3 regions of the Vibrio sp. 1580 genome follow, and region 2 is predicted to be linked to each of the others. Evidence: predicted binding sites of a transcription regulator. Region 2 holds the regulator's gene; each other region holds the start of a gene.
What was found. The regulator PurR, encoded in region 2, represses purine synthesis genes. The targets are predictions, from matches to a motif close to TNANGNAAACGTTTNCNTNA.
Positions count from the first base shown of each region.

Region 1 (3,268 bases), on a different contig from region 2:
AAGCAGCGCCGAGACATCATTAAGTTCAAACACCAATAAAAGCCGGAATTACCAACGAGGAAAGCACTCCATGGCAAATAATGTTTTAAACCGCTACCTATTCGAAGATCTTTCAGTACGTGGCGAGTTGGTACAATTGGATGAAGCGTACCAACGTGTTATCTCCAGCAAGGAATATCCGGCAGCAATAGAGAAACTGCTGGGTGAGCTACTCGTTTCAACTACTCTTTTAACTGCCACTCTTAAGTTCGAAGGTTCGATCACCATCCAGCTACAAGGCGATGGTCCTGTGTCTCTTGCCGTTATCAACGGTGACCATAACCAACGTGTTCGTGGCGTAGCTCGCTGGGAAGGCGATGTTGCCGATGACGCAAATATTCACGATCTAATGGGTAAGGGCTACCTTGTGATCACCATCGAACCGAAAAACGGCGAGCGTTACCAAGGCGTCGTTGGACTAGAAGGTGACACTTTAGCAGAAGTGCTAGAAGGCTACTTTGCAAACTCAGAGCAGTTAAAAACGCGCCTATGGATCCGCACTGGTGAGCATGAAGGCAAAGCACACGCAGCAGGTATGTTGATTCAAGTGATCCCTGACGGCACTGGCTCTCCAGATGATTTCGAACATCTAGAGCAGCTCACTGATACAGTAAAAGATGAAGAATTGTTTGGTTTAGAAGCGAACGAGTTATTGTATCGACTATATAACCAAGACAAAGTACGTCTGTACGAGCCGCAACCTGTCGAGTTCCATTGTGGCTGTTCTCGTGAGCGTAGCGGTGCCGCAATCATCACCGTTGAGAAAGCTGAAATTTATGACATTTTGGCAGAAGTTGGATCAGTTTCTTTACATTGTGATTACTGTGGCACAACTTATACGTTCGACGAATCTGAAGTCACTGAACTGTATGCACAAGCTTCTACGGACAAGAAAACCCTGCATTAATTTACATAGCTTATCAAGCACGTAATTTACCCTACAAAAGGCCAGCTTAATGCTGGCCTTTTTGTGATCAACCCCTCGTAATAACTAGCCTCAAGCGTAATAAAACAACTGCTTAATTTTAAACAATTAATAATGATTTTGCCCTAGCGCAAAGGATTGCGTGCACGATAGACTATTCCCACCAATATGTGACGGGTTACCTAAAACCTTATTGAAATCATGGGTAAATTTTGAGCTATCTCCCTGTTTTCTCCCCGCCCCGTTGCTAGCATGGTGAGCAGATTAAAATTAAAACATTCTTACAAAATCCCTACAAAATCCTTATAAGGAGCACCTATGACCGTTATGGAACATACTAAGGCTGCAACACTTGATCTAACCAAGCACGGACTGCATAACGTAAAAGAGGTTATTCGCAACCCAAGCTACGAAATGTTGTTTGAGGAAGAAACGCGTGAAGACCTAACCGGTTATGAGCGCGGCGTGGTTACTGAACTAGGTGCGGTTGCCGTTGACACTGGCATCTTTACTGGTCGCTCACCAAAAGATAAATATATCGTCAAAGACGCTACGACAGAAGAACATATGTGGTGGACGTCTGATCAAGTGAAAAATGATAACAAACCAATCACTCCTGAAGTGTGGGACGAGCTAAAAGAACTGGTCACAAACCAGCTTTCTAACAAACGCTTGTTTGTTGTTGACGGTTACTGTGGTGCAAACCCAGATACACGTTTGAGCATTCGTGTTATCACAGAAGTCGCATGGCAAGCGCACTTCGTTAAAAACATGTTTATTCGCCCGACGGAAGAAGAGTTAGCGATATTTGAACCAGACTTCGTAGTAATGAATGGCGCAAAATGCACTAATCCAAAATGGGAAGAGCAAGGCCTGAACTCAGAAAACTTCACCGTATTTAACCTAACCGAGCGCATGCAACTTATCGGTGGTACTTGGTACGGCGGTGAAATGAAGAAAGGTATGTTCGCCATGATGAACTACTTCCTTCCACTAAAAGACATCGCATCAATGCACTGTAGCGCTAACATGGGCAAAGATGGCGATGTAGCGGTATTCTTCGGTCTATCTGGTACGGGTAAAACGACCCTGTCGACTGATCCTAAACGTGCGCTAATTGGTGATGATGAGCACGGCTGGGATGATGACGGTGTCTTCAACTTCGAAGGTGGTTGTTACGCAAAAACCATCAAACTTTCGAAAGAAGCGGAGCCGGACATCTACAACGCAATTCGTCGTGATGCACTGCTAGAAAACGTAACAGTACGTGGCGATGGCTCTATCGATTTTGATGATGGTTCGAAAACAGAAAACACACGTGTTTCTTACCCTATCTACCATATCGATAATATCGTTAAACCAGTATCAAAAGGCGGTCACGCGAATAAAGTGATCTTCCTATCAGCCGATGCATTTGGCGTACTGCCTCCAGTATCTAAATTGACACCTGAGCAAACTAAGTACCACTTCCTGTCTGGCTTTACCGCCAAACTAGCGGGAACAGAGCGCGGTATTACTGAGCCAACACCAACTTTCTCTGCTTGTTTCGGCGCGGCGTTCCTAACGCTCCACCCAACAAAATACGCGGAAGTACTGGTAAAACGCATGGAAGCAGCGGGCGCTGAGGCTTACCTAGTGAATACTGGTTGGAACGGCACTGGCAAACGTATCTCTATTCAAGATACACGCGGAATTATTGATGCCATTCTTGATGGTTCGATTGAAGAAGCACCAACTAAGCACATTCCAATCTTCAACCTTGAAGTACCAATGTCACTACCAGGTGTGGATCCTAGCATTCTAGACCCTCGCGACACGTACGTTGACCCACTTCAGTGGGAAAGCAAAGCGAAAGATTTAGCAGCGCGCTTTATCAATAACTTTGATAAGTACACAGACAACGCTGAAGGTAAATCTCTGGTTGCGGCTGGTCCTCAGATTGATTAAATCGAGTAACAGCGACGTCGCGTAAACGCAGTGAAAAGTTGGCATTAACTTATCACCTTTACGTAGGCCAAGTTACAAAAATTGCTTCAAGCCCCTCTTTTGAGGGGCTTTTTATTGAATACCACAGAATATTGATACAAGCTAAAGCCTATCTAGTTTTATTTCATAACACACGTAGGTTCTAGCAAAGATGAAAACAGCGCGTCGAGTTCTACTTCTGTTACTGGTTATCTTAGTTGCCATTCCAGCCGCTACGATTGCGCTGCTAACAACATCTTACGCGGACGCAACCTGGCGCTTGCTGTCAAACACCTTTTCTCTTCCCTTCCGGGCCGGAAGCGTGCGTTATGGCTTTCC
Region 1 is NZ_JAWOVT010000006.1:240,944-244,211, forward strand. Features, by position in the region: gene hslR (ribosome-associated heat shock protein Hsp15) at 1-39, shown strand, start outside; gene hslO (Hsp33 family molecular chaperone HslO) at 71-946, shown strand; gene pckA (phosphoenolpyruvate carboxykinase (ATP)) at 1,283-2,911, shown strand; gene R7093_RS12130 (AsmA family protein) at 3,102-3,268, shown strand, end outside.
Region 1: a site for PurR is predicted at 1,091-1,110, ahead of pckA (phosphoenolpyruvate carboxykinase (ATP)). Genes of this name have one in related genera too.

Region 2 (3,268 bases):
AACCGCAGATTAGACTGCGGTTTTACAAGATAGTTTTTAGGCCGACTTTTATTGGAGGCCGTTCATCAACTCATCTCGGCGAGCTTGAGGTACCACACTCCAATGAGTGCCGTTGATAGCACCTTCTAGTGCCCATAGCAACTCAATGTTGACGGTTGCAGAGTGCGTATCTCTTATCGCTTTATAGGCGTTAAGCGCACCTTCCTCTTCAAGCTTCTCTACGGATTCGATGCCGGCTTTTTTTAGCATGCGCTCGGTAGCCAGTCGTAAGTTAGGCAAATCTTTCAAACGGTTAGGCTTTGTACTTGCTTGCTGTTCTTTCTCAAGCTTTGCCTTTTTCAATGATTGATTCGCTACTTCGATTAAGCGTTCGCTTGATTCCCATAAATCGCTGGAAATAGCGTAGTACTTTGTAACGACTGGAAAGCCACGTTTTTTATAAACGTAAGGCTTTAGCCCTTGTTTCTCGAAGTCAGATGAAGTTTTTTGGTCTGCTCTGATATGAAGCTGATTGTTTACCACTAGTGCAAACATTGTTTCATCAGCGAATAGTCCGAAGCCACCAAACATTGAGCGCGACTTGATATTACCAAGTGCCTCAAACAGCTTCATAGAGTCTTTGAGTATCGGTTTATCCATGTTTTGTTATCTCGGTGTAATTAATATTACGCCACCAAAAGTCAGGTCCGAGAGAGTAGCAAACATGCGTAAAAACAATGTCATTACAGAGTAAAGTCATTGCTTACACACTTGCCATCGGTAACCCCGCTACCTTCCATATCGTAATATGGTTCAGGCCGGAGGCTTTGCGTCCCACTCTTTCGAATGGTTTGCCCTGTGCGTGACACAATGAGCATACTTCTTATATTGAATTAACATCACGGTTTAGCGTTAAAAGTGTGATTTCGGTTCAATAAAAATGATAGATTGAATGCTCTATTTTGCATATGGAAAGGTGCAAATTGGCCTTTGAAAAGGAGTTCTTAATATATATTACATTTATATAAAACAGGGAGTTAACGTTAGTCAATTGTTATTAGAGTGGTGTGAAGTATTAGAGAATGCTTAATTTTTCCAAAAAAATAAGCGCCCCTGTAGAGCGCTTATTTAACACGGTTAAATACAGTGAAATTTAGTTCATTTTTTTCACAGTATTTCGAATAACAAGCTCAGGTTGCATTTCGAAAATTCGTTTTTCGTGTTCTTTATCTTTGATACGCTCAAGTAGAATTTCGAATGCATTTTTACCAACACGACGTTTAGGTTGGTGGATAGTCGTTAGCGGTGGAGAGAAGTATTCCGCAAGCTCGATGTTGTCGTAGCCGATCACTGAAATATCTTCAGGAATTTTGATCCCGTTTTGTTGCAAGCGGCTCATTAGGCCTAGAGCCATTGTGTCGTTAAAACAGAATACCGCCGTCGGGCGCTTGTCCATTGCGGTAATTTTATCTGCAACTAATACGGCCGTATCACATTCAAAGTTACCTTCAAGGATCCAGTCTTCATTTACAGCTAGGTTTGCTTCGCTCATTGCGCGACGGAAACCTGCAATGCGCTCTTGGCAAGCAAGCTTTTCAAAATGACCGCTTAGACAAGCGATATCCGTATGACCATTGTCAATCAGATGTTTGGTTGCAATGTAGCCACCTTCTTCTGAGTTATCCATGATCTTGTCTGCTTGTGAGCTCTCTGGGCCCCAATCCATGACCACTTTAGGAATGTCCGCATGACGGTCAAGCATCTCTTTTAGTTCTTCGGTTAAGTCAGAACACATCACTAGGATGCCATCAACGCGCTTTTCAGCCAGCATACGAATGTAATCGCGTTGTTTTTCGTAAATCCCGCCTGTGTTACATAAAATCAGAGTATAGCCTTGGCGGTAACAGTAGCTCTCAACGCCATCAATCACTTCTGAGAAAAATAGGTTAGTTGATTGAGTTACTAACATGCCAATCGTACGAGTTGAGTTGCATTTTAGGCTGCGTGCAACGGCACTTGGCGCGTAATTTAGCTCGTCAACGGCTTTCATTACTTTTTCTTGCGTTGCTTCTGCAACGAAACGCGTTTTATTGATAACGTGCGAAACTGTCGTAGTGGAAACGCCGGCTAAGCGAGCAACGTCTTTTATCGTGGCCATAAATGGTGTCCTGTATCGAGCTACTGAAATATGTCGTATTGGATGTACCTGATGCTCTAATGGTTTCACACCTAGCAATATAAAATTGGCGCTAAGTGTCTCGGCAGCGGTTGATCCAAGTGCGACAAAAGGGTACGTAGCAGCATCGGTCGATGAATTTTATCTTTTTTCTATCTGATGAGAAATTGCCATCAACCTGTTAAGAAAACACAAAAACCGCTATATTTCAGCGGTTTACATATAAATCATATTTAATCGTTTGCGCTCACATTTTAGCCCTATGTGGACTGACTAGCAATGTTTTCAGCAAGAGATTTGTGTATTTGAAGTCACATTTTGACTGCTAAATAACCAAGCGTCTTTGCGCTAAGTTAAGGCAAACGAATATTATACCCAAGTTACTTACAATTGGTCACTTTCAGGCATACAGGAAGCCCGATAGGCAGGCTCCCTAAAAATAGGCGGCAATTATTCACCAAGAAGGTAGGCGCTGTCTAGTTTACAAAATGCAACTAATAGTTTCGCGACACTCGAGTAAAATCCAAATTCGTCGAATTTTTTACATTTGTCTGAAAACTGAGGTAACCAAGACATCAATTGTTGCTGGATAAAGTCGTTTTGTTTAACGAAGGCTTCTTCCATGTGTTTTTCTTGTTCAAGCTCGTTTGAGCGGATAATCATGTTCCCGAGAAAGTCGAGCTCAACGGCTAAGTGATCCGCAGGTTCCTTTAGGTTTTCGTCTACTTGAACGCCAAATTCAGCCATCAACTTTTCCATTTCCTCAGCTGGCTTGTCATTCAGTAAACCTGATTCACCAATGTACATGGATGCGTAAGGAAGAGCGCCGTATTTTTCTGTCTTCAAAAACAGTTCACAAAAGTCAGCTGCAAGCTCTAGTTGTGCATCTTCACGATCTTGTAACCGATTCAATGCATCAACTAGGCTATCAACAGCTGGTTTCAGCGACTCATTTTCACCTAAACCTGCGAGAAAACTGCGAATTTCAACACTGTGATAGGCTTCCAATTCTTTCTCTGTTAGTTCTTTTGCGAACAAGCTCGAAAACCACCAGTAAATTTCAGCGCGTTTTTCATTAAAAGCTTTCACTTCTTGCATTTTGGGCTCCTGAAT
Region 2 is NZ_JAWOVT010000007.1:232,002-235,269, reverse strand. Features, by position in the region: gene R7093_RS13635 (TfoX/Sxy family DNA transformation protein) at 49-639, opposite strand; cyclic di-GMP riboswitch class I at 756-845, opposite strand; gene purR (HTH-type transcriptional repressor PurR) at 1,133-2,137, opposite strand; gene torD (molecular chaperone TorD) at 2,606-3,253, opposite strand.

Region 3 (3,268 bases), on a different contig from region 2:
TTTGAAACGTATTATGCGGATAACGAAGGGATCAGTTTTTTACTTCAACCAGCCGTAGTTGCTCTGGCTTACCCGTTATATGAACAACTACCACAAATTAAAGCAAACTGGCGAATCATCACTTTTGCTTGCACAGTAGGCAGTGTGATGTCGATGATGACAACCACCTTGATCGCAGTCGCTTTCAAAGCGGATATCAGTTTAATCGCAAGTCTAGTGGGTAAATCCGTCACTACGCCAATAGCAATGGAAATTTCGAGTCACCTCGGTGGTGAAGCTGCCGTTGCGGCGATCTTGGTTCTGATTGTCGGTTTATTGGGCGCAATTTTGGCATACCCAATTTACAATTTGATTGGAATTAAACACCCGATTGCACGTGGTCTGACAATGGGTACAGTCTCTCATGCCTTAGGCACCGCTACTTGTGCAGAGAAACAACCCATAGATGCCGCGTTCTCATCACTCGCATTGGTTTTATGTGGGATCATAACTTCTATTTTGGCTCCAAGTTTTTTTGCTTTGGCGGTCTGGCTATATCAATAGTTAAGCGCTCTCGGTCTGCCCTCCTTCCGGCAGGCCGTAGCCTTTCCGCTTCTTCCTTACCCTTTTCAAAACCCTATCTTATCTATCAACCTCACCCAGTAATATCGTGAAGGGACTTGACTGAGATATACATTCATAGCATTAGCATTCTAGCTGCTACCACTCGCTCTAGATTACGTAAGTATAAAGTAGCATAGCGGTAAAAGTCGCGTTGGTAACATACTCCTGCTCCTTGGTCATATGAATATATACTGATATGGTTAATTGTGAGACGGAGATAACGCTTCACACCTGTGCAATCGAATACATGTGTGAGCTCACTCTAATTATGTAACAGAATTATCAATTGCATTATTTATCGTGATCTAACGCACGGAACATTTCTATCTTTCACATAGAATAACTGTCCATGCAATAACAAGGATTCAACATGAAAAGTCGCATTGAACAGGCGCTAGCAGGCGCTCCAGAAGCACTTTCCAAACAACTTGCTCCTATCATCCAAGCTGATGATTTTGATGCTACGCTTTCAGTTCAACAATTTGAGCAGTTGCTTTCAGCTACCGGTCTATCAGACAAAGAGCTTCGTGTTGCGCTACTTCCTTTTGCCGCAGCGTACTCCTATGCTCCCCTTTCTGACTTTTATGTCGGCGCTATCGTTCGTGGTCTTTCAGGTCGCCTTTACTTCGGTGCCAACATGGAATTCTTTGGTGTACAGTTGGGTCAAACGGTTCACGCAGAGCAGTCTGCGATTAGCCATGCTTGGATGAAAGGCGAACGTGGTGTTAAGGATATCACTATCAACTTCAGCCCATGTGGTCACTGCCGCCAGTTCATGAATGAGTTATCTACCGCAAACGAGCTTAAAATCCAGCTCCCAGAACGCGAAGAAAAGTCACTTCATGAATACCTGCCTGAAGCCTTTGGACCAAACGATCTCGGTATCGAGTCCGGCTTAATGGCAGAAGTTAAACACCAATTCTCATGTGATGATGAAGACGCACTCATCCAAAGTGCAGTTGAAGCGATGAACATGAGCCACTCTCCATACACCAACAACTTGAGTGGTTTAGCATTAGAGATGACTAGCGGCCGTGTATTCCAAGGCGCTTATGCAGAAAATGCAGCGTTTAATCCTAGCTTGCCACCGCTACAAGTTGCGCTAATCCAAGTTTTACTTGCGGGTGAAACCTTTGACAGCATCAAAGCCGCTGCATTGGTAGAAAACTCTGAAGGTAAGATCAGTCACTTAGCCGATACGCAATCAACGTTGGAAGCGTTGAATCCAGATATTCCGCTTAGTTTTGTCAACGTATAAACGACAAATTCAACAAAAAGCTCTACAACATGTAGAGCTTTTTTATTACCTAAAAACCAAAAGCAAACGTTTGCTTTGTCATAAAACTTCAGTATGATCTCCTGCAATTTCTGTCTCATCACTCTATTTTGTAAGGGAACACTATGTTTGGCACTGCAACTAGCGCAAATGCTACCCGTATATTACTTTTAGGCTCTGGCGAACTCGGTAAAGAAGTCGCCATTGAATGCCAGAGACTTGGTTTAGAAGTGATTGCTTGTGATCGCTATGCCAATGCTCCAGCGATGCAAGTCGCTCACCGTAGTTATGTTATCGACATGTTAGATGGGAACGCCTTAGAAGAAGTTATTACGAAGGAACAACCTACTTACGTCGTACCAGAAATTGAAGCCATCGCAACCGGCAAACTGGTAGAGCTTGAAGAAAAAGGACTGAATGTTGTTCCAACCGCTAAGGCAACCAGGCTAACAATGAATCGTGAAGGTATCCGACGTTTGGCAGCAGAAGAACTGGAATTGACGACTTCACCTTATCGTTTTGCAGATAACTTTGAAGACTTCAAAGCCGCGGTTGAACATGTGGGTATTCCGTGCGTGGTGAAGCCAGTGATGAGCTCTTCCGGTAAAGGGCAAAGTGTTATCAAGACCGAAGACGACGTTACAAAAGCATGGGATTACGCTCAGGAAGGCGGACGTACGGGTGCAGGTCGCGTTATCGTGGAAGGTTTTATCGACTTCGATTACGAAATCACTTTATTGACCATCAGAGCCGTTGACGGTGTGCATTTCTGTGCTCCAATTGGTCATCGTCAGGAAGATGGCGACTACCGCGAATCATGGCAACCGCAAGCTATGTCAGAAAACGCAGTAAAAGCAGCTGAATACACGGCTGAGAAAGTGGTAAACGCGCTCGGTGGCTACGGCATCTTTGGTGTAGAGCTGTTTGTCAAAGGCGATAAAGTCATTTTCAATGAGGTCTCTCCTCGCCCTCACGATACGGGTATGGTTACAATGATTTCGCAGGAAATGTCTGAGTTTGCTCTCCACGTGCGCGCGTTTACCGGAATGCCAATTAATAATATTGTGCAATATGGCCCATCTGCGTCTGCTGTTATTCTTGGACAAGGGACTTCCACAAACATTCGCTTTGAAAACCTAAGCAAAGCTTTAGCTCAACCTCAAACACAAGTTCGTCTATTCGGTAAGCCAGAAATCGATGGTCGCCGCCGTTTAGGTGTTGTCCTTACGCGACGAAAAACCACCGAAGAAGCCGTTCAAGATGCTGTTGAAAGTGCTTCAAAAGTGAATATCATTTATTAAATACGAACCACTCATACAAAAATAGCGCAGCTCAAATTGCTGCGCTATTTCGTGTTCCAAACCGAAGAGAGCCTATTCACTCTCGATT
Region 3 is NZ_JAWOVT010000013.1:38,001-41,268, reverse strand. Features, by position in the region: gene R7093_RS18905 (LrgB family protein) at 1-543, shown strand, start outside; gene cdd (cytidine deaminase) at 974-1,861, shown strand; gene purT (formate-dependent phosphoribosylglycinamide formyltransferase) at 2,005-3,180, shown strand; gene R7093_RS18890 (thiopurine S-methyltransferase) at 3,253-3,268, opposite strand, start outside.
Region 3: a site for PurR is predicted at 1,920-1,939, ahead of purT (formate-dependent phosphoribosylglycinamide formyltransferase). Genes of this name have one in related genera too.